DNA from 4 places in the Lysinibacillus sp. fkY74-1 genome. Region 2 is predicted to be linked to each of the others. Evidence: riboswitches for the same ligand, from Rfam matches in the RefSeq annotation. Region 2 holds a riboswitch; each other region holds the start of a gene.

Region 1 (7,547 bases), 870 kb from region 2:
GGTCTTACCGCTAAAAGGGCTGGGTCAAACGCAGATGTGATACCCTTCAATGCTTCTAGTGTTAAACTAGCAGCCATATCTGCCGCAAGCCCAATTCGTTCAGCCTCATTAACCGTTAAGACACCGATACCTGTCATAGCCTGTGTACCGTTTACAAGTGCCAGCCCCTCTTTAGCTTGGAGTCGAACAGGTGATAATCCCGCTTGCTGTAACGCCTCACTACCACTCATCACTTCTCCATTAAACTCAGCCTTACCTTCTCCCACTAGGACTAAAGCTAAATGTGATAATGGCGCCAAATCTCCGCTTGCTCCAACTGAACCCTGTGACGGAACAATTGGGTGTACGCCTTTATTAATAAAATCTAATAATAGCTGTACAGTTTCCTCACGAATACCTGAAAATCCACGAGCTAAGGCATTTGCACGTAAAACCATCATGGCACGTACAACATCAGTTGGAAACGGCTGACCCACACCTGTTGCATCTGATCGTAATAAATTCAGTTGTAAAAGCTCTATATCTTCTTCCTCAATTTTTATATTACTTAGTTTGCCAAAACCTGTATTCACACCATAAATAGTTTGCCCCTCCGCTAAACGCTTTTCAATACGTTCCCTACTTAAACGAATACGTTCTATACTATCTTCAGCAAGTTCAACCGTTGCATGCCCTTTAACGATTTTCTCAATTTGTTGTCTTGTTAATGTATTGCCATCAAGCTCGATGATCGACTTCACATGACATCCCCCTATTCCCTTTAAGGCTTATGTAAAATTCATTTTAACGTAATCACTAAAGCATCCGCATTCAACTGCATTTAAGCGTTTTCATAGTAAATAAATTTTCCGCTGAATGAAGATCAATTACTCTATTTCCATTGTACTAACTACTTTTTTCAGAATATAGAGAATTTTAAAAGAGAAAACATGATTTTTTTCAGATTCCTATGTTATTTTTAATAATATAATCGTATTTTTTTATGAAACTAGAATATTTTAAGCGAGGTTAAATGTTATGAAGCTGTTATTAATCGACCGAGACCCCACTGAACTAGCAGGCATTAAGTGGTTTTTACATACCTATTTTCCAGGCGACGTTCTTATTGACATGTGCACTACTATTTCAGATGCATCTCAATACATCCGACAATTTAAACCGGATGCCATACTATTAAATATCGACCTGATCCCTAATAATGGCCTAACTTCTCTTTATGGAGATCTACAAAAATTTTCAGGTGCTATTTTAGCCGTAACAACAGAGCCCTTATTTAAAAACGCATTGAAAGCCATTGATTTACAGGTAGCTCATCTATTCATAAAGCCCATTGATTTAGAAGTATTAAAGCAAAAACTGACGGTTATTTCCGTGCGCTCACCACAAATCATAGATGATGCGCAGGAGACAGCAAATGAATCATTTTATAATCATTTATTTTTAGATACTAAATCAAACTCTATTGAAACTGGCATTCATTTTACAATAATTGAGCCTGAGCACGCCGAGACCTATAACAAGCTTTACAATTGGCTTCAACAAACACCTATATACTTTCATATGAAAACCTATCCTTTATCGAATAGAATTGTCTGCCTTTTTCAAACGCAAGACATAAAAGTGGTAGAGAAGGATGTACGTACTCTTATGAAGGAATGGCGTTTGTTTAGCAATAGTTCATTAAATATCGGGATATATGATGGACCTGCTACAAGCATTAAAAATATGTATACATTAACAAAGCGTGTACTTCACCAAAGTTTTTACGAAGGATTCGGTCACCTTTTTTACGCAAGTAAACAATTTGAAATACACCCCTTCGATCCATTACTAACACCAGAGGAACAGCAATTATTAATAAGTAGCCTGGAGGAAGGTAATCTCGAAGCCGTAAAAACATTTTTATATCGACTTTCTAATGAAGGCATCTATTATGAGCAGGATGATTTACGTATCCATCTAACAAGTGTCTTAGCACAAATTCGGCGCTTTATGTTGAAATATAAACTACACGAAAAAGCAGTCATTGAACAAAACTACCGTCAGCTATTTCATTTAATTATTGAGCATCCTATTTTTTATACGATTCTCAATGGCATTATTTCATTCACTCAGAGATTAATTGAACTTGCACGTGAAGCTCGCATGGAGAAAAGAGCCGATTATGTTGAGTTAGCTTTAGAAATTATTGATCAGCAATTTAAAGAGAGTTCCTTGTCTCTCCCCTTTGTCGCGCGTAAGCTTGGCATCAGCCCCAATTATTTAAGTACGATTTTTTCAAAAAAACAAGGCTTGCCATTTAAGCGCTATATACAGCAAGTTAGAATTCAAAACGCCCTTAAGATGCTACTAGAAACTGATTTTGCAATTAGTGAGATTGCTCATTTAAACGGTTTTGATGACCCGAATTATTTCATTAAAATATTTAAACAACAAATCGGTATGACCCCTCATCGATATCGAAAAAACTAATCAAGAATATTTTCAATTAGTTGTTTTCATTTTCAATCAAGGATTTTATTATGGGTGTTTAACTTTATACTTCTTTTCATTTACAGTACAAATACTGTTTAAATCTAGTTTATTAAACAACAAATTTTACACAAAAATTAAGCATATACAGCCTCTCCGATGCATATATTTATACTTTGTATCTCACTATAAAAATTCTTTAACAATAATTATTATAATGTACTAGCAATTCTATTTTATATTTGTTATAGTTATAGACGAAGAGTTCGACTTACATTATTTTCAGGAGGTAACTAATATGACAAACGCAAATGATCGTAGCCGTCGTTTTACAACAGCAGGTGGTGCTCCAGTAGTAAGTAACCATGACTCTATGTCAGCAGGTCCACGTGGCCCTCTTTTACTTCAAGATGTATGGCTAGTTGAAAAATTAGCCAACTTCAATCGTGAAGTAATCCCTGAACGTCGTATGCACGCCAAAGGTTCAGGTGCATTTGGTACTTTTACTGTAACGCACGATATAACTCAATATACAAAAGCTAAAATCTTCTCAGAGGTGGGCAAAAAAACTGAAATGTTCGCACGATTCTCCACAGTTGCTGGTGAGCGTGGTGCAGCAGATGCTGAGCGCGATATCCGTGGCTTTGCCCTTAAGTTCTATACAGAAGAAGGCAACTGGGATCTAGTAGGAAACAATACACCAGTATTTTTCTTCCGTGATCCACTACACTTTACAGATTTAAACCACGTGGTAAAACGTGATCCACGTACAAATATGAAAAACGCTAATTCTAACTGGGATTTCTGGACTCTATTACCAGAGGCACTTCACCAAGTAACGATTGTAATGTCTGACCGTGGTATTCCAACTGGTTACCGTAATATGCACGGATTTGGTTCCCACACTTATAGCTTTATCAATGCTGATAATGAGCGAGTTTGGGTTAAATTCCACTTCCGTACAGAACAAGGCATTAAAAATTTAACAGGTGCTGAAGCAACTGAGGTAATCGGTCAAGATCGTGAATCTTCACAACGTGATTTATATGAAGCCATTGAAAAAGGCGATTTCCCTAAATGGAAAATGTATATTCAGGTTATGACAGAGGAGCAAGCACGTGAGCTACCATACAACCCATTCGACTTAACAAAAGTATGGTATAAAAAAGACTTCCCATTAATTCCTGTAGGTGAGTTTGAGTTAAATAAAAACCCGGACAACTACTTTGCAGAAGTGGAACAAGCTGCATTTGCACCATCTAACATCGTTCCTGGTATTAGCTTCTCACCAGATAAAATGTTACAAGGTCGTATCTTTGCCTATGCGGATGCAGCACGCTACCGTTTAGGAGTAAACCACTATATGCTTCCTGTTAACGCACCAAAATGTCCATTCCGCACTTTCCACCGTGATGGTGCTATGCGTTTTGATGGCAACCTTGGTTCAACACTAGGCTATGAACCAAATAGCTATGGTGAATGGGAGCATAATTTAGACCATAAAGAGCCAGAGTTACGCATTGATGGTCATGCAGGAATTCATGATTTCCGTGAAGACGATAATAATTACTTCGAGCAGCCAGGTAAACTTTTCCGCCTAATGACTGCGGAAGAACAACAACGTCTATTTGAAAATACGGCTAATGATATGGCTTCTGTCGAGGAGTTCATCAAACGACGTCACATCCTACACTGCTATTTAGCTGATCCAGCATATGGTGACGGTGTTGCAAAAGCAATGGGTCTTTCATTAGAAGGTATGGATCTTACAAACCCATACGTAAAACAACCAACAAACGTTTAATATTCCATTTAATTATTGATATCCAAATCCAATTTTTACTCCATGTGAATTTAATCATCACATGGAGCTTTTTTGTCTTCGTCTAGCCTCCAACTGCTTACCTCAATTTGCAACATGGAAGCAACATAAAAAAGGCTTGTGTCTAGTAAATTAACACAAGCCTTTTATTATTATAGATAGATTTGACTACCTGCCTTTTTAAACTCCACTGACTTCTCCCTCATACCTTCATGGATGGCCTCAGTTGTATTTAAATCCTTTTCTTTAGCATAATTACGAATATCCTGTGAAATTCTCATGCTACAAAATTTAGGACCGCACATTGAGCAAAAATGTGCAGTTTTGGCCCCCTCTGCTGGCAATGTTTCATCGTGATATTCTACTGCACGTTCTGGATCAAGAGAAAGGTTAAATTGGTCGCGCCAGCGGAACTCAAAGCGCGCTTTTGACAGTGCATCATCGCGTTGTTGTGCACCTGGGTGCCCTTTTGCCAAATCTGCAGCATGTGCAGCAATCTTATAAGTAATAACCCCTACTCGAACATCCTCCCGATTAGGTAATCCTAGATGTTCCTTCGGTGTCACATAACAGAGCATAGCTGTACCAAACCAACCAATCATTGCCGCTCCAATAGCAGATGTAATATGGTCATAACCTGGAGCAATATCTGTTGTCAATGGGCCTAATGTGTAGAAGGGAGCTTCCTTACAAACCTCTAATTGCTTGTCCATATTTTCTTTAATCAAATGCATTGGAACGTGACCTGGCCCCTCCACCATTACTTGAACATCATGCTTCCATGCTATTTGGGTTAACTCACCTAATGTTTCAAGCTCCGCAAATTGCGCTTCATCGTTTGCATCCGCGATTGACCCTGGACGTAAGCCATCTCCTAATGAGAAGGCTACATCATAAGTTTTCATAATTTCACATATTTCCTCAAAATGAGTATAGAGGAAGTTTTCTTGATGATGGTATAAACACCATTGCGCCATAATGGAGCCTCCCCGAGACACAATGCCCGTTACCCGGTTTGCTGTAAGAGGAACATAACGTAAAAGAACACCCGCATGAATAGTGAAATAATCTACCCCTTGCTCTGCTTGTTCAATAAGCGTATCACGGTATACCTCCCACGTTAAATCTTCAGCTACACCATTTACCTTTTCTAATGCCTGATAGATTGGTACTGTTCCAACAGGTACTGCGGCATTTCGAATAATCCATTCTCTCGTTGTATGAATATGCTTGCCAGTTGATAGATCCATAATATTATCTGCACCCCAGCGTGTAGCCCATGTCATCTTTTCGACTTCCTCTGCAATCGAAGATGATACGGCTGAATTTCCAATGTTCGCATTAATTTTCACATGGAAGTTACGACCGATAATCATCGGCTCTGCCTCCGGATGATTAATATTGGAGGGCATAATAGCTCGACCTGCTGCAATCTCTGAACGCACGAAATCAGGGTCCATATTTTCTCGTATCGCTACAAACTCCATCTCAGGTGTAATAATTCCCTTTCTAGCATAATGCAACTGTGTTACATTTTTCCCCCTTTTTGCACGTAAAGGCATTCTCATCAATTCAGGAAAGACATTTTCTTGGATACGTGGATCATCTGCGCGACGGAAGCCATTATCCTCAGGTTTAATGGTACGCCCTTCATATTCCTCTACATCTCCTCGCTCTTGTATCCAAGTACTTCGTAAAGCCGGTAAGCCCTTTGTAATATCCACATGAAATGCAGGATCAGTATACGGGCCACTCGTATCATACACCCGAATAGGGGCATTTTCTTCATCTCCAAAGCTACCCGTCGTCGGACTTAATGTAATTTCACGCATTGGTACTAAAATATCTGGACGTGATCCTTCCACATAAACCTTTTTACTTCCTTCAAAGTTAGACATAATCATAATGTTCTTTTCACTAATCGCTGACATGAGCTACTTCTCTCCCTTAAATGTATTTTAAGTAAGGACCGAATCTAGCTCACCCCAAAAGGAAAATAAATAAAGGCCGAATCCAACATAATGATTGGATCCGGCCATGAATGTAAAGGGTCTATTGATTGCACGTAATAGGCAATAGCTTCTTAACTTTCCCACGCTGGTATGAGCCAGATCAGGTCCAAAGGGTCAAGAAACCTCTATGCGTTTCCCTCTCAGCCTGACTCATCAGACTCCCCTAGTTAATACTATTCAGTTTGATGCTAGTGTAGCAGATATTGCTAAGAGATGGAAGTTATCATTTAAATATTTTTGCCATTCTATTAAGTAAACAATACATCAGCGATATAAATCACAATCGTGACCGTTATACAACTCACAATGGTAGAAAATAAAACGGTTTGTGCAGCTGTTGCCGATTCTATATCATATTCTAATGCTAGACTTGAACTGTTGCGGGATGTGGGAAAAGCACTCGCTATAAATAATGATTGTGCTACGACCCCATTTAATCCCAGTGCAAAGATAATGACTAAAGCAATAGCTGGTCCGATAATTAATCGAGTCAAGCAGCTGATGAAGACTGTTTTATTAAACATAGTTTTAATTTCCATCTGAGACAATTGCGCGCCCAGCGTGATTAATGCAACGGCAATAAAACCATCCGCTACATGGTCTATTGGTATTTTAATAAACGGAGGAATACCAATATCAAAATAATTCATTGCCACACCAATTATTAAAGCGTGAATAATAGGCATTTTTATAAAATCCTTTAGAATCGTCATGCCTGATTTAGTAGACGAAATTAAATTATATAAACCATACGTATACGTAGTCATGTTTTGAAAGATAACGAGTATAACCTGGATGGCTACACCAATAGGTTGAGAGGCAAAAATCATTTGAGCTACCGGAATACCATAGTTTCCAGAGTTAATGAGTACTACACTATTTTTAAAAACAGCCGCCTCCGTTTTAGCTAGTCCAAGCCCTTTCGCTAAAAAGTGACTGAGTAGCATTTGACTACCAATAAAAAGTACAATAAACAACCCGACTTCCCCTAGCACAGACAGCTTTATACTCGTTTCATATAAATTTATAAACACAGCCGCTGGCATAAAGCAATATGTAATTAGCTGTGATAATGCTTTTAAGTTAAAGCGAAATTTCTTTTGTAGAATGGCCCCTAGTACAAGTAATACTAAAATAGGTGCAACAATTTGAAAAAAAATCATTCCAAGATACACCATATTGATGTCCCCCCTCCCTTTTAATAGTAGTGTCGATATTGCACTAGGTCAATGCCACTTACT
Region 2 (7,547 bases):
GACAATTTCGTATATTGTCTCACTCATCCTAACCTTTTCATCCTTTTTCATGAAACTTAACGGTCAGTCTTCTTTAGAAATTTCTAATCGTTTTTCGGTGGTATTTGCACCTGTTGATGGAAGTCATTTAATTTGGATTGTCATTTATTTATTCATCGGTTATTGGTTAGTGATGAACATCAAAAAGACATCTATGAAACAGTCTGCGCTCTTTAGTTGCATAAATATTTTACAAGCATTAATGATATACGTATGGCATCATGAATTATTTATTGTTTCTCTCGGCATTACCCTACTCTTAGTCTTGTATCTATTTATGTTGTACAATACGTATCCACTTCATGACAAATCACTGTCGGGTCGTATTCCTTTCGCCATTTATTTAGCATGGATGACATTTATTTTCATCACAAATATTAGCTTTACGTTAACAGCTTATGGTTGGAACGGTTTTGGTCTAAGTACTCCTCTTTGGGCAGTTATTTTACTGACATTAGGTGGAGTCATTGCGCTACATATCCGCTTTCATCACTTTGATATCATGTATCCAAGTGTTTTTATATGGGCTTATATAGGAATCGCTTTACATAATGGTTTTGATGAGCTACTCGTAACAACCGCTGCGTTATTTTTATGTGGTGTACTCTTTGTTGGCATTTTATTCATTAAAAAAAATCCTGCCTACCAAAAGTAATTTGGTGAGCAGGATTTTTTGTGTCATCCTAGTCTTCGTCTAATGAAGTGAGGATAATTGGTTTATCTTTTGTAACAATCACTGAATGCTCAATTTGAGCAACAAGAGACTTATCGGGTGTTATGAATGTCCAACCATCACCAGCTTCTACTATATGCTCTGCTTTTGCAGAGATAAATGGCTCAACTGCAAGAACCATACCTTCTTTCATAATCGTAGAGTCCCATGCATCATAATAATTTAAAATGTGATTTGGCTCATCATGTAAAGAACGACCTAAACCATGGCCTGTTAAATTCATGATAACTGTTAAGCCATTAGCATTCGCCTCGCGCTCTACCGCCTTGCCAATTTGATTTAATTTAGAGCCAGCCTTTACCTTTGTCATTGCACGATCAAAAGCATCTTTGGCAACACGACATAGTTTTTCTTTATCTTCATAGCCATCACCGACTACAAAAGAAATACCTGTGTCGGCAAAGTAGCCATCTAAAGAGCCTGAAACATCGATATTAACGATATCTCCCTCCTGAATAACACGTTTACCTGGGATACCGTGCGCTACTTCCTCGTTGACACTAATACAAGTATATCCTGGGAAGTCATATTCTCCTTTTGGTCCAGAAATTGCACCTGCCTCAGCAAACATTCGACCGGCAATTTCATCTAGTTCAAGTGTTGTGACACCTGGTTTTGTAGCAGCCTTCATTGTTTCACGGATCTCCGCACAAATGCGTCCAATTTTTTTAAAAGCTTCAATCTCTTCTTGCGTTTTTACAATCATGTATAACGTCCCTTTCATCTAATATCTACTCTTTAATATAACATAACTTTTTATACGTATAACGCTAAACGCTTTAAATATTGTATGCGTGCCTCCTTGGCAAAGTGCAAAAAGCGCTATTCTCTTATAACTATATAAAAAACCCCTTCACCAACATGAAGGGGGATGGCATTATGCTTTACGTTGCATAAGTTGTGGAGCCGCTGTGAATAATAACACTCCCACAATGGCTGTTAATACTGTAGCAGGAAGCATATATGTACCATTATAAATAATCGAATAAATCCATGCATTTTGATCGCCGGCATACTCCGCAAAAAATACAGCCCCAGCAGTAGTATGTGCTACATAACGCAAGAAGCCTGCAAACACAGTACCTAAAATAATATAAAGTGCCATTTTTGTTTTGTTTAGTTGACTTGCTGCCTCTAGTAAAGGTCTGCGCACAATGGCTGCTAATCCTACAACTGTGAAAGCGACGCCATAATCTAGTAACCCTTGAAGCCAGTGTACAATATAAGCGCCAAACATGGTTTGCATAACACCTACAAGTAAGCCTGTTGTTAGGCCAGCTACTAAGCCCCAGCGAATAGCAATTAACATAATTGGTACCATGACAAGACTAACAGAGCCACCTTGTGCCCATACTTTAAACGAGACCTGATCCAGCACAAGGCCAATTGCTGCAAATATTGCAATCTCCACTAACATTAATAGTCTTTTTTTGTCCATACATATTCTCTCCTTTGTTCCGATGTAGGATACAAGAGCAGGAATAGAAAAGCGCTGATTTGATTCTCTCTGACATCTTATTATTTTCAAGAATGAAAAAACGATGCCAGGACAGAGCCTCACATCGTACAAGTGTCGGTTTCTATCCACATCCCTACGTAAGTGCTAGCTTACAGGTTCAAAGAGTAAAGGCATTACGTGCCCAGTCTCAGCTGACATCATCAGCTCCCCTTGTGGTCGTTACATCTGAATTTACTTTGAATAATTACATTGTACGCAAAGCATGGAATGATTACAACCTCTTCCATACTTAATTTTTGAAACTTTGCTGATTTCCATGCGTAAATATTAAAAAAGGAGGTACAACTATGGAGAACCAAAAAATTTTATCTGCCTTCAGCTATCTCAGTATTTTCTTTGCTCCTTTCATCGTACCATTGATTGTTTATTTCGTTTCGAAAGATGCTGATATCAAAAGACATTCCATTCGCGCACTAGTGTCTCATTTAATTCCTTTTGTATTTGGTATATTATTTTTCATTGTCTTTGTGTTTTCTACCTTTAGTTTAGATCCCACTTCAAGTAATAGTACAGTAATGATCGTTTGGTTCATTTCGTTCGCCATTTACGGAATTGTCTCGCTCGGAATCGTAATATGGAATATTATTCAAGCCGTTCGAGTTATCCGCTAATGTTTTACTTTTAGAATAAACAGGTAGAAGTAATTAAAAAAGGGGCTGTGTTTTTAATGAAAGTATCAAAGGTAGTAAAAACCGCTGTTAAATTAGCGCCGATTGTTATACCGATTGTAAAAAAAGTGATGGCAGCAAAAAAAGGGACAACTTCTACAGTCAGTCCTCGGAAAAAATGAAAGGAAGGTGTATTTCCTTAAGCCGGAAATACACCTTCCTTTATTTTATTTCAAAGTGTGTTTGACTATGTCCGTTTAATGTTTTTTCGACATGTAAAACTGCTGGCATCGCGGATTTTAATTCAGGCACATGGGAGATGACGCCAATCATTCGGCCAGAATCTTGTAAATCGATTAAGGTGTCTATTGCTTTATTTAATGATTCCTCATCGAGCGAGCCAAAGCCCTCATCAATAAACATAGTTTCAATATGAATATTGCCTTGGAAGCTTTGAATAACATCCGCCATTCCCAGAGCAAGACTTAATGACGCATTGAACTTTTCACCACCAGATAACGTTTTGACATCTCGTAATTGATCTGTGTAAGCATCATATACATCAAGCCCAAGTCCACTTTGCTTTGCATGCTTTTCAAGTCTGTCTGAGCGTCTAAGCTCAAATTGACCATTCGATAAATGATTAAGGCGAATATTGGCTGCCTCTGTAATTTGATCTAAATAATTTATTTGAATATATCGTTCAAAGGACAGCTTTTTCGAATTTTGCCCATTTAATAAGCCATATAGCTCCTTTACACGTCCAGCCTCACTCTCAAGTAAACGTAGCTCTCTTTCTGTTTCCTCGACTTTGTTCATAAAGCTTTGACATGATTTCACAAATCCATCTATTTGCTGAAGTTGTTTAAAGGCATCCTCATAGGCGATTCGGAGGCTTTTCACAGTCGCCTCCATCAAGGCTAAATCTTGTTCCTCTTTTCCTTGAAGATGTTTTTCTCCTTCTGAAATTTGAATTTTTAACGTATGAACCTGAAGGGTGTAGTCACTGCATGCTCTCCGGAGTTCCTCTAATTGAGTGGCACTTCTTTTCGCAGCTGCGTAGTCTTCATAGCTTACAAAGCCCGCTTCCTGCATGCTTGTTGAAAACTGTTCACGCTTGTCATTCATTTTGAGCTTTAATTCTTCAAAATTCTGTTTGGCGATCTCCACAGCTAGTTTTGCATTACTGTCAGCTTCCTTCATGGCATGTAAATGATGTTGGCTTTCCTGCCATAATTTTTGAAAATCCATTTTCTGTTGGCTAACATCTGTAAGCGTTTGTTTTAATTGCGGTAAAGTTGGAATATTTGTTGGCATTTGCTTATGCTGTTCCTCTACAATTGCCTGAAGTCTTGTCCAGCTCTTCATCTGCTCGCTTAAATATTCCTCAAGTTTTAATTGTTTGTTTTGCAATTGCTCTATTGTTAAACGCTGTTCCTTCTGGTTTTTTCTTGTTTGAGCTAACTGTTGATTGATAACCCTTAAGCTAGTAATCTCTTTCTCCATTTTTTCTAAGGAAGCTATTATCTGTGCTTGATCCTGTTGCTTGATAGAGTGTGCATATAATTGTTTCAGTGTCTCTTGCTGAAGCTGTTGTGCGGATCTTAACATTGCCTCTTTTTCCAAATACAAACGTTCATCGGAAGAAACTTTTACCCTTAATGTTTCCACCTGAGCAAGTTCAACAATTTCCAATTTCTCATTATGAGTTTGCTGATGAGCCGTACTCCCGCATACAGGACAAGGCTGCCCTTCTTTAAGCTGCTGAGCTAAAACACTTGCTTGACTTGTCAGCCAGCGTTGCTCTAATTGTTGAAGCTCCAGTCTACTGTCCTGATAGCGAGCTTTAGTTGCGATAACATCCTGTTTCGCTATCTCTACCGTTTTTGTATAGTTCTCCATCTGCATGAGCAAAGTTACTTGCTCCTGCAACTTTGGAAGTTTTTCTAAGTAACCTTCATATGGTTCCATTTGTTTTTCATAGTGCTCAATTGATTGTGAAAGCTGCTCTAATTGTGCGCTTTCTTTTTCGATTAGTACTATATTATCCGCTGCACCTTGTTTGGCGGTTTTCACATATTGCTCAGCAATTTGCAGCTGCTGTACATGGCTGTCATACGCTTCAAACTTAGGAAGCAATGCTTGGAGTTGCATTTCTTGCTGTAAAAGCAGTTGCCGCTCAGACTCTTTTGCCTCTTCCGCTTCATATTTTTCTTGTGCTCGTTGTAAGAGTTCCTTGGTTTGTAGCTGACTACTTTGGGCTTGTTGATAGGCTTGTTCTTTTAAATTTTGTTCAGCTCGTAAATCCATACATTGTTGTTCGAGTAATAGTAAACGCTCCGCTTGTTCTGCTAAAGCTATTTCCCGTTCCTTCGCATGGTATTTATCTTGCTCATCTAACAGCATTTGTAGTCGTTCTTGTCGTTTGGACTGCTCCTCAAATTGTTCATTAAGCGTTTTAGCTAAACGGTAAAATTCCTGTTCTTTTTGATGATGATTATAAGCTTCCTCATATTGTCGCTGTATATCTTCAAAACATTTTTTATAATAGGTAAGCTCCTCTTCAAGTGCTTGCTTGAGCTGAAACATATTTTCCGTATTATCCGCAATTTGTTTGAACAGAGGAGATGAACGTTGTGGAAGTGCACCAACAATTTGACCAAGTAGATGTTCTTTTAATTGTTTGGCACGTTCAAGATCACTCTCTGCTTCTTTTCGTTTAGCATCAAGCAGCTTTGTCATAGCACCAAAGCGATCTGTTTTGAAAATTTTTCGTAAGATTACCTCTTTGTTTGTTGAATCAGACGTTAATAATTTGCGAAATTCACCTTGAGGTAGCATCACAATTTGGCTAAATTGATCCTTTGTCAGACCTATAATTTCCTGAATCTTTTTATCGACCTCAAGTGTTTGCTGCTTTTCCACAATGTTATAATCGAGCATTCCCTCCCTAACTTCCGCTAGCTCCACTTTTTTACCAGTAGCTGTTTTATTTTTTCCCTTTATATGTCCGGGCTGACGTAAAATCTGATAGACCCTTCCATGCATTTCAAAAATAAGTTCTACTGCTGTATACACATCATCGTCAGCAAAGCCACTTCGTAGTAAAGCTGTATCCTGGCGATCTTCACCACTACCTGCCCCATAAAGTGCATAACAAATCGCATCAAAAATCGTCGTCTTCCCTGCTCCAGTTTTGCCAGAGATGGCGAACAATCGATGTTCCCCTAACTGTTGAAAATCAATTATTTCCGTATTTTTATAAGGACCGAATGCCGTAATCGTTAACTTTAATGGCTTCATTTTACTGTTTCTCGCTCCTTATCTAATAATTCCTGTAACATCTCTGTAAACAGGCGCTCGGTATCTTCATCTGGTTGAATCCCAATTATATCTGTAAAGAAAGAGCGGAATAGATCTATATCTTCTAGCTTTTCTGCCTCTACTACTTGAAGCTCACTTGGTTTCTCTTGTCGTAAAATCTTACGTTCAACATGCAGGGCATGAGGAAAAACAGTACGAATACGTTCCATTGGCGAAGATACGGACGTAGCATCTGTCAATCTAACAAATACATAATCATCACTTGGTGGAAGCATTAATAACTCCTCCAACTGACCTTCTACTACACGCAAATCTCTTCTCGGCATCAATTTTCTTTTCGTTACAGTACTATTTCCGTGCTCATCTAGATCGATAATTAAAAAGCCCTTTTCATGTAGATGCTCAGATAATGAATATTTTAATGGTGAACCGGCATAGCGAATCGTTTCATTTAAGACAAAATGTGCCTTATGTAAATGTCCAAGTGCTGTATAATGAAATGGTTTAAATAAAGCAGCATTCACACAGTCTGAGCCTCCTATAGAAAGCGGACGCTCTGAATCACTAGTGTTGGCTTCCTCCTCACCGTATTTGGTCACAAAGGCATGTCCAACAAATATATTACGTTTACTTGTATCCATACCTGCTGTTATATGTTCAATTATTTTCTGCATAGCATCTTGGTGAGAGCGAATGGCTTCCTCTTCAAAAATACTGCGAATAGAGGCAGGGTCTGCAAATGGTACAAGATGAAAATGCACCTCTCCAAATTGATCATTTATAATAATAGGGGCATGATCTTTCGTAAATTGGCCCTTAATATATAAACCACTATCACGCATTAATCGACTACCAAAGTTTAATCTGCCTGCACTATCGTGATTTCCTGCAACGGCTAAAATAGGAATCTTCTTTTCTAAAACTATTTTTGCTAAAGTGTCATTTAGTAAATTCACTGCCTCAATAGGGGGCATGGAACGATCGTATAGATCACCTGCTATAATAATTACATCTGGCTTTTCTTCATCGATAGCTTGTATAAATTGTTGTAGGATATATTGTTGATCTTCTGTCATATAGACACCCTGAACGAGCTTCCCTAAATGCCAATCTGCTGTATGAAATATTTTCATTCCTGTACCTCCTGTCCTCTTACTATTTTATCATGGCTAGTAAAGGATTGTTTTTCCTTTGTTTGGGGAATTAAGAACGAAAAAAAAGCATCCTATCAGATGCCTTCACTTATCTCTTTTCTAATTTTGCCATAAAAGCGGTATAGCCGTGAAATCCCTGAATGGAACGTACACTTCGTACAGACTGGGAG
Region 3 (7,547 bases), 1.5 Mb from region 2:
CGTGATACCTTAGAGGTATACAAAAACTTAGGTCCAGATTACTTAGGAAAATATAATGAACTGTTTTTAGAATTTAAAATGAGTATTCGATAATTTATAAGAGCGAATTGGTCTACAAACCAATTCGCCTTTTTTATTTAAGCATTCATTTGTATCGCTATATTTAGAAAGAAATTCTACTAGTAACCAGTTGTCGATCATACAATCCCACTTCGTCTAGGTATCATCAATTTTTTCAAGATGCCAGCAATCTTTAGTTTTTCTTTATCCATAAAAAGACCTTGAATCTACGTCGTACGACACCTGCGCATTATAACTTCATCTTTAACTTTCATCTACACGGTTATAGGTAAGCTTTCTCATGGCAAACGCAATTATTTATTTTCACTAGTTTTTTACTCTCCCTACTTCAAGTCTCTAGAAAAAGCAATTCTCTCTCCTCACTCCACACCCCGAATTTTTATGAGATAAAAGCTTTTCTGGAAAATCATTCTACATATCGAACCAGTTACAGCAATCTCAACTATTAGCCAGCCATAATTCTTTATGATAGACTGTACTATATTTGATTACAAAAAGGGGGGCTTGTCGATGACCCAGCAGAAGTCCAATAAGGCGGCTTTGTATATTTTAATGTTTAACATGTTTATCGCAATGGGGAGTATTGGAATTATTATTCCTGTAATGCCTGAATATTTAAGAATATTTGGAGCAGCAGGACAAGTTCTAGGCATGCTTATTGCAACGTTCGCCTTAGCACAATTCGTATTTTCTCCAATTGCTGGGAATCTTTCGGACCAGTATGGGCGGAAAAATTTAATTATTTTCGGTCTTATACTAACAGGACTTGCACAAATCGGTTTTGGCCTTTCTACAGATGTATGGATGCTCTTTTTAGCACGTTTTTTAGGTGGCCTTGGCTCTGCATTTGTAGCACCTCCTATTATGGCTTTTGTAGCAGACGTGACAACTTATGAAGAACGCGGAAAAGGAATGAGTTTGTTAGGAGCTGCTATGTCTTTCGGCTTTATGATTGGCCCTGGAATTGGTGGTTTCCTTGCAAAGGTTAGCTTACATTTTCCATTTTTCATGGCGGGAGCTGCCGCCATTTTAGCGGCTATTTTATCTTACTTTTTATTACCATCTACAAAGCCAAATACTGCGCAAAATAGACAAAAGCAAGATAATCTGGTAAAACAGATGGCTCGCTCTGTACATATGCCTTATTTTGTTATGTTAATTATTATGATGGTATTCTCATTTGGGATTGCTAACTTCCAAACGACCTTATCACTATTTGTGACAGAGAAATTTAATTACTCACCTGGCGATATTGCCATCATTTTAGTTGTTGGTGGTGCGTTTGGGGTAATTGTACAAATGTTTATTATTACGCCACTCTTTAAACGGTTTGGTGAAATGAAAGTAGTTTTGGTCAATTTATTTATTGCGGCCGTTGCTATTTTCTTAATATTATTTGTTTCTGGTTTTGCACTAATATTAGTTGTTGCAACCATCTTCTCTACGGCGACAACGTTGATTCGTCCAGCTGTTAATACTCTCATATCAAAACTTGCAGAAAAAGAGCAAGGATTCGCAGCCGGCTTGAATAATGCCTATATGAGTCTAGGAAATATGATTGGACCCGCTTTGGCTGGTTTTTTATTTGACTGGAATATGAACAGTCCTTATATTTTTGGTGCCATTATCTTATTAGCTTGCTTCTTCCTTGCCCTGATTTGGACATTGAAAAAGGCGCCTCAGCTTATGCATCCAGATTCACATTAATAGGTAACTCTTATTGACTATTTATTGAAGTATGTTACACTTCTAAAAAATAGAAAAATACTTACCACTAGGGGAGTCTTCTAAAGGCTGAGACGTATATGGTTATATACGGACCCTTCGAACCTGATCTAGTTCATACTAGCGGAGGGAAGTGGCGCTTCTTGCTATTTTCAGTGTATAAGCAAGGCCGCTTCCTGTCGTTTGAAGGAAGCGGCTTTTTTCATTTTCCTAGTGGCTAAAATGAAAAGGAGTACACCTAACATGTCTATTAGAAAATTAACAATTATGGCTTTATTAGTAGCGATTGCTATTGCAGGTTCTACTTTTATCTCCATTCCAACTGGGATTGCTCGTGCTTATCCGGTGCAGCACGCTATTAACGTAATAGGAGCCATTATACTTGGACCCGTATCTACAGTTGTAGTTGCCTTTGTTACGGCCATTATTCGAATCCTTACAGGGACAGGCTCTCTTTTAGCCATTCCTGGTAGTATTATTGGTGCATTATGCGCAGGGCTTGCCTATAAATATAGCGGTAAAATTTGGTTTGCTGGTTTGGGTGAAGTGATTGGCACTGGTCTTCTAGCATCACTTGTAGCAGTGCCCTATGCAAAGGTACTAATGGGAACTTCCGTAGCAGCCTTGTTTTTTATGCCTGCCTTTTTAATATCAAGTACAATTGGAGCAATTTTAGGCATTTTAGTAGCTAGCAGTTTGCGAAAAACGGTGCTAGTAAGATATTTTAATCCTACTCTCTTTATTAAATAGTGTCGTAGCAGGATTTCTTTTTCCATGAATGTACAAAAAGCAGTGCGAAATTCGCACTGCTTTCATCTAAACTAAATTATTGGCGTTTTTTCATACCCTTTAATAGTTGTGCTACATTCGTGTCTTCTGCTTGTACAGGGAGATCCTCTACCAGTTGCTCCTTTTTCTTCGACTTCGTTAGGAAATTCCAGCCAAAGCGCCTTATTGTTATATCAATAAAGAATAAGAGCATACCTGCAAGGAGAAGCCATGTGGCAATGTTTTGACGATCCGCCCCTTGCTTTGTAAAGTCACGGAACACTTCTTGTGGTTCTTTTAAAACAGCACCACCTGTTTGTTCGGTTATTTCTTCTATTAATTTATCATTAACAGGAAGAAGTTCATATTCAGCGCTGTAAGGAACACTTAATCCCGCCTGATAAATCGTTTCCTTTTCATCAGCGATACGGAAGAAGATTAACCCCGGCTCAGCTTGTACCACAGCTCGCACCTGAGAGGCTGATATAGTTTCAAGCTGTGTGTCTAGCTCTTCACCCGCTTCATTAACAGCCACAATATCTAAAAATGCTGCTTCATTTGTAGGGTCTGTAATCATAAAGGATCCATCTGATTCTACTCTTACATCGTAGGCAACGTCATTATAACTTGGGAGCATTTGCGAAATAAGCGTTTGCCAAAATGTGCCCCAGTCCTGCCATCTTGCCCAGTCTCCTGACCACTTTCCTGTTGAATCAGAAGTAAATGCGAATGTTTTGCCAAGACCGTATTGCCATTGTGCTAATACTGGATCTTCCTTTTCGCTTTCAGCCACGACGGTAGCACCCTGCTTTGCGGTTGTTCCAATATAAGCATTCATTTGTGGAACGCCATTGGCAAATAGCGTATTCCATCCCCCTGCATTATACAGTACAGGATAGAATGGATTATCTTCAATGTACGTACGGGAAATCATGGCCGTTTCACGAGATAAAATGGACGGAATAGTTTGCTCATCGATAACATTGTAGAAGCGTCCACTCCCCATCTCACTCAGAGCTTCCAATAAGTTTGCATCCGCGTCTTGACCAATAGCTACTGTCGATAAGGTTATTCCGTTATCTTTTCCTTGTTCAATTAAATCGTCATAATTTCCTGGCTGCGATTGTCCATCCGTTAAAAGAATAATATGCTTACGTTGCAGTTTCATATCTGCTAGGTTTTCATATGCTTTTGCCAGTGAACCATAGATTTCTGTTCCGCCTCCTGGTGTAACGGATAAAATGGTATCCACTGCCTCTTCTTTATTATTCAAAGGTCCAGTCTCTATAATTTCCCAAGGACGATCATCAAATGCTATAAATCCTAATGTATCTTCATCACGTAGCATTTCAACTGATCGTGCAGCCGCTTCCTTTGCAAGCTCTAGCTTGGATCCTGACATACTGCCAGAACGGTCTAACACAATGACAAGTCCTAGCGAAGGTAATTGTTCTTTCCCCTTTATCTCCATTTCAACAGGTAATAAAGTTTCAATTGGTGTTTTAAAATAACCACCTAAACCAAAGCTATTTTCTCCACCCACCATTGCAAAACCAACACCAAAGTTTTTGACTGCTTGCTCTATCACACTCATTTTTGCCTCACCGACTAAATGTCCCGGTACATTATCAAAAATAATGGCATTATATTGCAAATAACTGGAGAGTTCATTTGGCAAGCTTTCAGGTGATTTTACATCATAGCCTATTGATTGCTGACCAAGTGCCGACGCTATTGGTGAAGCTGTTTCATAGCCATTCACAATGAGTAAATGTGGTTCGCTTTGTACCATTGTGACACTTGTTAATTTATTGTTTTCAAATATTGCGTCCTGTCCTACTTGAACAACAGCTTCATATTTCACCAGCCCTTCACCAGTCGCTGCATGTTTATAGGTAAACATATTCGTTCCTTCGGCTAGCTCGACTCCCTCACGATGAATCAGTTCATCATTTTCATATAATAATAGCTCGCCTTGTCCAGCTGTTGTTGCATGCACTTCTGTTACCAGTTGTTGTTGCTCACCTACATAGGCAACTTGTGGGGACACAAAGCTTTTTAATGAAACATCATTCACAACAGGCTGACTGAAGGGCACAACATCCACACTAATATTGGAGCCTTTAAACTTCGTGGCGAAATCTAAAGCACTTCCCTTTGTCTCATTGCCATCTGTTAATAGCACAAGGCGTGTTGCTTTTTTCGGATCTATAATACCTGTGGCAAGTTGCAGGCTTTGTTCTATATTCGTTTGATCAGTAGCCTTTATTTCCGTAAACTTTGGTACTTCCTTTAATGTTTTAGTCATAATGGCTTCTGTTTGTAATGTTGATGAGAATGAATACAGCCCTGCAAGCTGTTCATCTTTTTTCGATTGTAAACTATCCTGTATAAACTGTACCATCTCATCTTCAGTCCCATTCATGGAAGCTGAGCGGTCAACTAGATACACGATTTGTTCTTCTTTTATAGGTAATAAAAGATACGGCCCTGCCAATGCGAAAACTAAACAGCCTACCGCTAGCATGCGAATCATAAGTACGAAAGCATGACTCTTTTTTAGTCGCTGTCGTTCTCGCCAATAGGTCCAACCAAAATAGATGAGTAATGGAAGTAATAGCAACAATATGAATGGCATATCAATTCGTAAATCCACGACGTCGTTGCACCTCCCACTCTAAAACAAGTAAAACTAAAATAATAAGAATTAGCCAAGGGACAAAAGAAGCCTTCGAAATCTCAGCCTTTCCGTTATCAGAAATATCCCCTAATGTATAGCTTGTTCCTTGCTCAATAACACGTTCTTGCGCCTGCAATTGTACAATAAAATGTTTTTCTTCATTATTAGAACGCACAAAATAGATGCCAGGTTTTGTTGGCGCAGTTAGCATACCATCCGTAACCAATGATAGAAATTCATCTTCTTGTGAATATACGCTCCAGTCTTCCTGCGCTAAAGCTACTGCTCTTTGTTCATTTGGTGTGAAAATACCGAGTGAACCAATGGATTCTGATAACTGCTGTTCAGTACTCCATAAGAATAACGGGAATGATGGGTGTAGTGGCCAATCCGTATCTGCAATATCTGCTAAGACGACGATATCCCCTTTAGGAGAGCGCTGTATAAACGGCTTTTCTCCAACAGTAGCGATAGTTTCATAATTTGTAAATCCAGGATACAAGGCGCTAACATAAACATCTTTGAGCTCACTAAAAGCAAATAAAGCATCACTTTTAGTACTTACTATGCCACTTACCTCTACCTTTTCAGCATCATCACGGCCAAATAACACAAGAGGTTTGACCATCTTTTCCAGCAATTCAGCTTGATTAGTGATCACCGTGGCATCCTGATTGTCTACTACTTGTAAAGGCGGAACGATTTTCACACCCGTACTTACGGATTGAAATCCTTTTTGAATCAATTGATGCATGCCCTGATCAACCACAATTTTTGAAGTAGCCGTTTGTAGTAAAACCGTTTGTTGATTATCTACGTCATAATCATCTTGCGCATCAATAATCGCTGTCATCGATTTTTCTACAGGTAACTCCTTGAAGGTTTTTGTTATCGCTTCCTTTGGAGGAACAGCGATATTCTCAGCTACTAACTCTTTACCCTCTTCATTTAGTAATGCTAGTGTGACCTTTTGCTCGTTGTCTGTATCATTATGAAGCTGCACAAGCGCCATTGTAGCCTGTCCATCTGTTGTTGCAGCAAATCGAGTAATAGCAATATTTGTTAAGTCCTTCACAGCACCTCTTACTAGCCATTTAACGGAGTCCTTATTCATAGGTAGTTGTTTTTTATCGAGTGCATCTGTAAATACATAGATGGAAGTCGGTGTATCTCCTACAAATGCTTGTGCCACATCTAGCGCCTTATCCATTTCTGCCGTTTCATAGGTTACTTGTAAGTCTTTAATACCTTTTTCGATTTCTTTAACATTTGTCTCTTGCTGCAAAATCGCTTTTGGTGCTGAACCAGTCGTAATTAACGTGACTGGTCTCCCATTTAATTCATCTATAAGCGTCAGCATTTCCTGTTTATGTGTGTCAAAGGTAGATTGCCCCTTACCAGCTAACATTGTTGCAGAAGTATCCACAATAAATATAGTTTGCTCACCAACAATCGTTGATTTTTTCACATAGGGATTCATGAGTGCCAACACAAGAAGCAACAATGCTAGTAACTGTAAATAAAGTAGGGCATTCTTTTGCAAATGCTTTAAATAAGGAGATACCCGTGTTTCCTGCATAATCTCAGACCAGAAAAGTGTTGAAGAGACCGGCTGATCTGTATATTTTTTTCGAAAGAAATAATAGAGTAGGACAATGACCGGGATGATGGCCGTCCAGCTAAACATAATTTGACTAAAGCCCAATACGGCTCACCTCACCTAATCCAATGTGCTTTTAATAATTGCTGAAAGATTGCCTGTTGCAAACCATCTTCCACCTTCAATTGTAATTTTCGAATGCCGAAACGACGACAAATAGCTTCAAACTCTTCTTCATGTAATAAACGTCTTGCATGATAGGTTTCTAGTACTTTAGTGGACATTGTCACATTGACTTCATTACCTGTTTCACGATCAAGAAGACGCACATCCCCTGAATAATTTGGTGATAGTTCTTCTTCCGTCACTATTTGTAGTATACGTACATCGCCAGCATAGCGTGGTAGCCTTTTTAAAAGTTGCTCCCATTCTTCAATTGACTCTAGACCATCTGTAACAATAAATAACACTGTACTATCCTTTGGTAAAGCCTTTAAGGCACCCTGTGCAAAAGGATTCGAATAACTCGCTTCCTCTATATCTGTTACTATTTGTAAAAATGCTCGGCGATACATGGCGCCCTTGCGACGAAATGGAGGCTTCGTTTCATCTTGTAAAAATGAAAAAGATAAACGATCGTCTCTACCAAGTACCATTAAACCAAGGGATGCCACTATTTGACGAGCAAAAGTC
Region 4 (7,547 bases), 1.5 Mb from region 2:
TTGTTGACGAATAAACAGTCACCTAGCGTCTATAATGATGACGCTATACAAGTATTAGAAGGATTAGAAGCGGTGCGCAAACGACCAGGCATGTATATCGGTTCGACAGATGGCCGTGGACTTCATCACCTTGTGTATGAAATCGTAGATAATGCGGTGGATGAAGCATTGGCTGGCTTTGGATCTCATATTATTGTCAAGATTCACAAAGACCAGAGTATTAGCGTACGCGATTTCGGCCGTGGAATGCCAACTGGTATGCATAAGATGGGTAAACCTACTCCTGAAATTATTTTTACCGTCCTACACGCAGGTGGTAAGTTTGGACAAGGTGGTTATAAAACAAGTGGCGGTTTGCACGGTGTAGGTTCTTCTGTTGTGAATGCGCTATCAACTTTTTTAGAAGTAACCATCCATCGTGATGGGAAAAAATATCGCCAGCGCTTCGAGCATGGTGGACATCCAGTGACAACACTTGAAGAAATTGGTCAAACAAAACAAACAGGAACGCTTGTTCATTTCCTACCTGATGAAACAATCTTCTCTGTCACAAAATTTAATTATGATACTTTAGCAGAACGTTTACGTGAGTCGGCTTTTTTATTAAAGGGCTTAAAAATTGAATTAATCGATGAGCGCGAGGAAGGCAAAAATGATGTGTTCTTTTATGAGAACGGCATTGAAGCTTTCGTTGCGTATTTGAATGAAGAGAAGGATGTTCTTCATCCTGTGAAATATGTTGAGGGTATTCAAGACGATATTGAAGTAGAGTTTGCCTTCCAATATAATGATGGTTATTCTGAAACGATTTTATCGTTTGTCAATAATGTACGTACACGAGATGGCGGTACACATGAAACAGGTGCAAAAGCAGCCTTGACGCGTGTCTTTAATGAATACGCAAGAAAAATTGGCTTATTAAAGGACAAGGACAAAAACTTAGAAGGAACGGATATTCGAGAGGGCTTAGCGGCTATCGTATCTGTTCGTATTCCAGAGCACTTATTACAATTTGAAGGACAAACAAAGGGCAAGCTTGGTACGAGTGAGGCTCGTTCAGCGGTAGATAGTGTGGTGTCTGAGCAAATTTTATATGTGCTAGAGGAAAATGCTGAATTGTCAGCGTCTCTTGTGCGTAAAGCGATTCGTGCGCAGCAAGTGCGTGAGGCGGCTCGTAAAGCCCGTGAGGATGCACGAAATGGTAAGAAAAACAAAAAGGGTAGTACGATTCTGTCTGGGAAATTAACGCCTGCACAGTCACGTAATGCGGCGAAAAATGAATTATATTTAGTCGAGGGTGATTCAGCGGGTGGTTCTGCAAAACAAGGTCGTGATCGAACATTCCAGGCGATATTACCACTGCGTGGGAAAGTTATTAACACAGAAAAAGCCAAGCTACAAGATATTATGAAAAACGAAGAAATTTCAACGATTATTCATGCGATCGGTGCAGGTGTAGGTACAGATTTTGCTGTGGAGGATTCAGCCTACAATAAGGTAGTCATTATGACCGATGCTGATACGGATGGTGCGCATATTCAAGTATTGCTACTAACGTTTTTCTATCGTTATATGCGTCCACTCATCGAGGCTGGAAAAGTCTTTATTGCGTTACCACCACTTTATAAGGTTTCGAAAGGAACTGGCAAAAAAGAAGTGATTGAATATGCTTGGACAGAAAACGATTTACAAAAGGCCATCAAACAAGTTGGAAAGGGTTACATATTACAGCGCTATAAAGGTCTTGGAGAGATGAATGCTGACCAGCTATGGGATACAACAATGAACCCTGACACACGGACATTAATTCGTGTCACTATCGAGGATGGTGCACGTGCAGAGAGACGTGTCACGACGTTAATGGGCGATAAAGTAGAGCCACGTCGTAAATGGATCGAAGCCAATGTAGACTTCGGTATGGAGGATGATGCTAACATTTTAGAAAATGAATTCATCCAACAAGAGGAGGGCCAAGCATGAGTAGTACAGAAAAGTTTCAAGATTTACCTTTAGAAGAAGTAATGGGTGACCGTTTTGGTCGCTATAGTAAATATATTATTCAAGACCGCGCGTTGCCAGATGCACGTGACGGTCTTAAACCAGTACAGCGTCGTATTTTATATGCAATGTTTACGGAAGGTAATACACATGAGAAACCGTTTCGTAAATCGGCTAAGACAGTCGGAAATGTAATCGGTAATTACCATCCGCACGGAGATAGCTCAGTCTATGAGGCGATGGTTCGTATGAGTCAGGATTGGAAAGCTCGCCATATGCTTATAGAAATGCATGGGAATAACGGTTCGGTTGATGGAGATCCACCAGCAGCCATGCGTTATACGGAGGCAAGACTTTCTGCAATTGCTGGTGAAATGTTACGAGATATTGGGAAGAAAACGGTTGAATTCGTGCCAAACTTCGATGACCAGGATATGGAACCAACTGTTTTACCAGCTCGTTTCCCTAATTTATTAGTAAACGGCTCTACAGGGATATCTGCGGGTTATGCAACAGATATTCCACCGCATGCATTAGATGAAGTGCTGGATGCTGTTTTGATGCGCTTAGACAAGCCTACTGTGACAGTGGATGAATTGATGACAGTTATCAAGGGTCCTGATTTCCCTACAGGCGGAATTATTCAAGGTGTAGACGGCATTAAAAAGGCATATGAAACAGGGCGCGGTAAAATTATTGTCCGTGCACAAGCTGTGGTCGAACCTATCAAGGGCGGAAAAGAGCAAATTGTCGTTACCGAATTACCATACGATGTGAATAAAGCGAATCTTGTGAAAAAAATTGATGAGCAACGTGTAGATAAACGCCTTGAAGGGATTGCTGAAATTCGTGATGAATCAGATCGTACAGGGTTACGTGTCGTTATCGAGCTGAAAAAGGATGTTCCTGGACAGGGGATTCTACAGTACCTATTTAAAACAACAGATTTACAAGTAGCTTACAATTTTAATATGATTGCCATTCATAATCGTCGTCCAACGATGATGACATTACCATTATTGCTGGATTCCTATATTACTCACCAAAAAGAAGTGGTCACAAATCGTTCTATATATGATTTACAAAAGGCAAAGGATCGCTCCCATATCGTGGATGGCTTAATTAAAGCCCTATCTATTCTAGACGAGGTTATTGCTACGATTCGTTCATCTAACGATAAGAAGGACGCCAAGCTCAATTTACAGGCGAAGTTCGATTTTACTGAGGTACAGGCAGAGGCGATTGTGAGCCTGCAATTATATCGTTTAACGAATACCGATATTACAGAACTCCGTCAAGAACAGGATGACTTAAACAAATTGATTGCCAAGCTAGAAGGAATTTTACAAAGCGAGGCCAAGCTTGTACGCGTCATTAAACAAGAATTGCTAGATATTAAAAAACGTTTCACAGAGCCACGTCGCTCGAAAATTGAACAAGAAATAGAAGAAATTAAAATTACATTAGATGTCCTTGTTCCAAGTGAAGAGGTTGTAGTGACTGTCACGAAAGATGGCTATATTAAACGTACATCTACACGATCCCATGCCGCCTCCAACGGTCAAGATTTTGCGATGAAAGATTCCGATTACTTATTGTATGAAGCAAACTTAAATACACAACATCATCTATTGTTATTTACAAATAGAGGGAATTATATTTATCAGCCTGTTCATGAATTACCTGATATTCGCTGGAAGGACCTTGGACAGCATATTTCAAGTATTGTGCCAACAAGTGAAGATGAGTCGATTATTGCAGTCTATGGCTTTGAAACATTTGAACAGCCAAATATGTATATTTTAACTGCTACGAAAGATGGCCAAATTAAACGTTCGCCATTAGCAGATTATGCTGTGACGCGTTATTCGAAGCCAATTAAAACAATGAATGTTAAAGCGGGCGATGCAATGATTTATGCATCGTTTATAACTGATGATGCGGAACTGCTCTTAACAACTGATACGGCCTATGCCATTCGTTTCCCTATTGAAGAACTACCAGTTACTGGAGTGAAAACGGGCGGTGTTAAAGGTATTACGCTAAAAGATGGAGAAGCTTTAGTCGGGGTCAATGTCCTACAGCCAGATGAAACACAATATGTCGTTATTGTGACACAACGAGGGGCTGTAAAGAAAATGAATGTCGCAGAGGTAGAAATAGCAAGTCGTGCCAAGCGTGGACTTAAAGTCCTTACAGAATTAAAAGCAAATCCTCATCGAATTGTCGCTGTTATTCAAGCAACAGACGATGAGCAGGTTGTGATTGAAACTGAAAAAGGCATACAAGAGGTTATCGATGTCCATGCATTGACGCGCGCTGATCGCCATTCTAATGGTTCATTTAAAGTGGACATTGCAACAGATGGAGCCATCTCACATGTTTTAACGGCCAAAAAAGAACAAAAAACAAGCTAACATCATGCCCAGTCTCTATAAGTAGAGCTGGGCTATTTGTTTATAGTGGCACAACTATCCAAAATTAGCATCTTGTCATTTAAGATCAACTATGGGTATAATAAACATCGAAAAGTTCATAGCGAAAGAATGTAGGGGGGCTAGTTATGGCTAGCTGAGATTGTGTCCGATAGACACTGACCCTTTGAACCTGATTTGGCTCGTACCAGCGTAGGGAACATCTATTCAAAAAAGCAAATGTTTTGGAGATTGATTGCAATACGTCTGGGAGGAATCCTAGGCGTTTTTTTATTTTCTAAGCAATATCTTACCAACCGTATAATACGCTTTCTTCTGGTGACAACATTCATTCATGAACACTTTCATATTACAAACTGGGAGGACCTAGCATGAAAAAATGGTTATTTATCCTATTAGCTACTCTATTGACGTTAGTAGGCTGTAGCGACAAGGAGGACAAGCAGTCTGCTGATACAAAGAAAAAGGTATCAGTGGTACTCGATTGGACACCGAATACGAATCATACAGGATTGTATGTTGCGAAAAAGCTCGGTTATTTTGAAGAAGTAGGCTTAGATGTTGATATTATAATGCCAGGAGAGGCAGGAGCCGATCAGCTCGTAGCTTCTGGTAAGGCAGAATTTGGCGTGAGTTATCAGGAGGGCATTACACAGGCTCGTGTTCAGGATGTGCCACTTGTCTCGATAGCGGCCATCATCCAGCATAATACATCTGGATTTGCTTCTGTAGCGTCAAAGGGTATTACCTCTCCAAAGGACTTTGAAGGAAAAACATATGGGGGCTGGGGAGCACCTCTCGAACAAGCGGTATTACAATCATTAATGCAAAAAGAAAACGCTGATATTAATAAATTAGACATTGTCAATGCGGGAGATTTAGATTTCTTTACGATGATGAAAAAGGACATCGACTTTGCTTGGATTTATTATGCATGGACAGGTATTGAGGCAGAGCTTCGTGGGGAAAAAATTAATATGCTGTATTTAACGGACTATAGTGATCAGTTAGATTACTATACACCTGTTTTAGCAACCAATGAAAAAATGATTCAAAACAATCCAGACAGCGTCAAAGCTTTTGTTGCGGCTGCATCGAAGGGCTATGAATATGCCATCGAGCATCCGAATGAAGCGGCTGATATTTTACTAGAAGCGGCACCAGACTTAGATAAGGAGTTAGTGCATAAAAGTCAAGAGTGGTTGGCTGATAAGTATCAGGATGACGCTAATCAATGGGGGGAGCAAAAGCTTTCTGTGTGGGAAAACTATGCTAAATGGATGTCGAGTAACAAAGTGTTAGAGGGCGAATTTGATGCTAAACAGGCGTTTACGAATGAGTTCCTACCGAAAAAGGAGGCCAATTAACATGGCAAATTCATTAATCAGTGTCCAAATCATTCCGAAGACAGAGAAATACGAGGATGTCATTCCTTATGTGGATGCGGCCATTGCGGTTATTGATGCATCTGGTGTGAACTACGAGGTTCATCCCCTTGAAACAACAATGGAAGGTGAGCTTACAACGCTTCTTCAAATCATTGAAAAAATGAATGTTAAGATGGTCGAGCTAGGAGCCATTAATGTCATTACACAAGTAAAAATTTTATATCAACCAAATGGGATTACCATGGCTACATTAACGGAGAAATATCAGTCATGAAACGGGCATTACAAAAGGGAAGGACGATAATGTTTATCGCCTTCCTCTTATTCATATGGGAGCTGGTTGTGCATATCGCTGATGTTCCTCCCTGGCTCCTACCAGCACCAAGCATAATCTTAAAGGAAGGCTTTCAATCATATCAAACGTTTCTGCCACATGCTCTGGCTACTGTGGAATTAGCTTTACTTGGACTTGCTATTGGGGTTGGCTGTGGTCTAACCGTGGCGATTGTTTTGCATCGTTTTACTTTCATTCGGTCGTTATTTTATCCGATTCTCATTATGTCGCAAAATATACCCATTCTTGTATTGGCGCCGTTACTTATTATTTGGTTTGGCTTTGGCTTATTACCAAAGCTCATCATTATTTGTCTAGTATGCTTTTTCCCTATTGTCATTGCGGCAATGGACGGTTTTCGTCAAACAGCACCCGAGTTAAAGCATTACTTCGAAATGATTGGAGCAACGAAGGCCCAAACGTTTTGGAAATTAGAATGGCCACATGCCTATCCGGCAATTTTCTCGGGCATAAAAATTGCTGCTACCTATAGTGTAATGGGAGCAGTTATTGCGGAATGGCTTGGTGCAAAAAAGGGAATAGGCGTATACATGACCTTAGCACAATCTTCCTTCCGTACAGATCGAGTGTTTGTCGCCATTTTTGCGATTGTCTTGCTAAGCTTATTGTTGTTTAGTAGTATCCGCTTGCTTGAAAAATTAATGGTAAAGGGGAGAGGTTATCATGCTCAGCATTCAAAACATCGCTAAATCGTTTGACAGTCTACATGTACTTGACCATGTTTCCTTTGATGTCAAGGATGGTGAGTTTGTGGCCATAGTAGGACCATCTGGCAGTGGTAAGAGTACCCTTTTTCAATTAATTGGTGGGGTCTCTTTGGTTGATCAAGGGACGATTTTATTAAATGGAGAGGAGATTCAGCAAAAAAGAGGAGCAATTGGCTATATGCCACAGCAGCCTTGTTTACTTCCTTGGCGTACTATTTTAGAGAATGTAACAATTGTCGAGGAATTACAGCAAAATCCAAATGTTGAACGTGCAAAAGGTTGGCTTGAAAAGGTGGGGCTTGCTTCCTTTAGTCAAGCTTACCCATACGAGCTCTCGGGAGGGATGCAACAACGTGTGTCTTTTATCCGTGCCATTGTCAGTGATAAACCTATTTTATGTCTAGATGAACCATTTTCTGCGCTTGATGAATTTACAAGACTGGAAATGCAGGCATGGCTCCTGTCCATTTGGGAAGAGCATAAAAAATCTATATTATTCGTCACACATAGTATTGAAGAGGCCCTCTTTTTAGCCGATCGTATAATTGTTTTATCGAAACGGCCTGCAACAGTGAAAAAAGAAATGATTGTGCCATTTGAGCGCCCCCGCAAAGAAGAAATTCGTCATTCTGCCACATTCACAGCCTTGAAGCAACAGTTATTC

The links. A riboswitch is a leader RNA that binds a small molecule or an ion and turns the genes downstream of it on or off. The one in region 2 is predicted to bind thiamine pyrophosphate.
Region 1: another riboswitch for thiamine pyrophosphate. It lies ahead of thiC (phosphomethylpyrimidine synthase ThiC); the one in region 2 lies ahead of thiT (energy-coupled thiamine transporter ThiT).
Region 3: another riboswitch for thiamine pyrophosphate. It lies ahead of thiW (energy coupling factor transporter S component ThiW); the one in region 2 lies ahead of thiT (energy-coupled thiamine transporter ThiT).
Region 4: another riboswitch for thiamine pyrophosphate. It lies ahead of ACE1MS_RS12000 (ABC transporter substrate-binding protein); the one in region 2 lies ahead of thiT (energy-coupled thiamine transporter ThiT).

The regions. Positions count from the first base shown of each region.
Region 1 is NZ_CP170173.1:211,553-219,099, reverse strand. Features, by position in the region: gene hutH (histidine ammonia-lyase) at 1-740, opposite strand, end outside; gene ACE1MS_RS01030 (response regulator transcription factor) at 1,018-2,472, shown strand; gene ACE1MS_RS01025 (catalase) at 2,771-4,276, shown strand; gene thiC (phosphomethylpyrimidine synthase ThiC) at 4,447-6,225, opposite strand; TPP riboswitch at 6,367-6,481, opposite strand; gene ACE1MS_RS01015 (AEC family transporter) at 6,555-7,484, opposite strand.
Region 2 is NZ_CP170173.1:3,922,920-3,930,466, forward strand. Features, by position in the region: gene ACE1MS_RS19470 (hypothetical protein) at 1-694, shown strand, start outside; gene map (type I methionyl aminopeptidase) at 723-1,478, opposite strand; gene thiT (energy-coupled thiamine transporter ThiT) at 1,650-2,210, opposite strand; TPP riboswitch at 2,345-2,452, opposite strand; gene ACE1MS_RS19485 (DUF4870 domain-containing protein) at 2,579-2,902, shown strand; gene ACE1MS_RS19490 (hypothetical protein) at 2,959-3,081, shown strand; gene ACE1MS_RS19495 (SbcC/MukB-like Walker B domain-containing protein) at 3,122-6,202, opposite strand; gene ACE1MS_RS19500 (exonuclease SbcCD subunit D) at 6,199-7,356, opposite strand; gene ACE1MS_RS19505 (SGNH/GDSL hydrolase family protein) at 7,466-7,547, opposite strand, start outside.
Region 3 is NZ_CP170173.1:825,672-833,218, reverse strand. Features, by position in the region: gene ACE1MS_RS03825 (ABC transporter substrate-binding protein) at 1-93, shown strand, start outside; gene ACE1MS_RS03820 (MFS transporter) at 592-1,788, shown strand; TPP riboswitch at 1,848-1,955, shown strand; gene thiW (energy coupling factor transporter S component ThiW) at 2,050-2,556, shown strand; gene ACE1MS_RS03810 (VWA domain-containing protein) at 2,633-5,230, opposite strand; gene ACE1MS_RS03805 (vWA domain-containing protein) at 5,214-6,959, opposite strand; gene ACE1MS_RS03800 (DUF58 domain-containing protein) at 6,971-7,547, opposite strand, start outside.
Region 4 is NZ_CP170173.1:2,468,479-2,476,025, reverse strand. Features, by position in the region: gene parE (DNA topoisomerase IV subunit B) at 4-1,980, shown strand; gene parC (DNA topoisomerase IV subunit A) at 1,977-4,415, shown strand; TPP riboswitch at 4,539-4,649, shown strand; gene ACE1MS_RS12000 (ABC transporter substrate-binding protein) at 4,805-5,800, shown strand; gene ACE1MS_RS11995 (thiamine-binding protein) at 5,802-6,095, shown strand; gene ACE1MS_RS11990 (ABC transporter permease) at 6,092-6,865, shown strand; gene ACE1MS_RS11985 (ABC transporter ATP-binding protein) at 6,840-7,547, shown strand, end outside.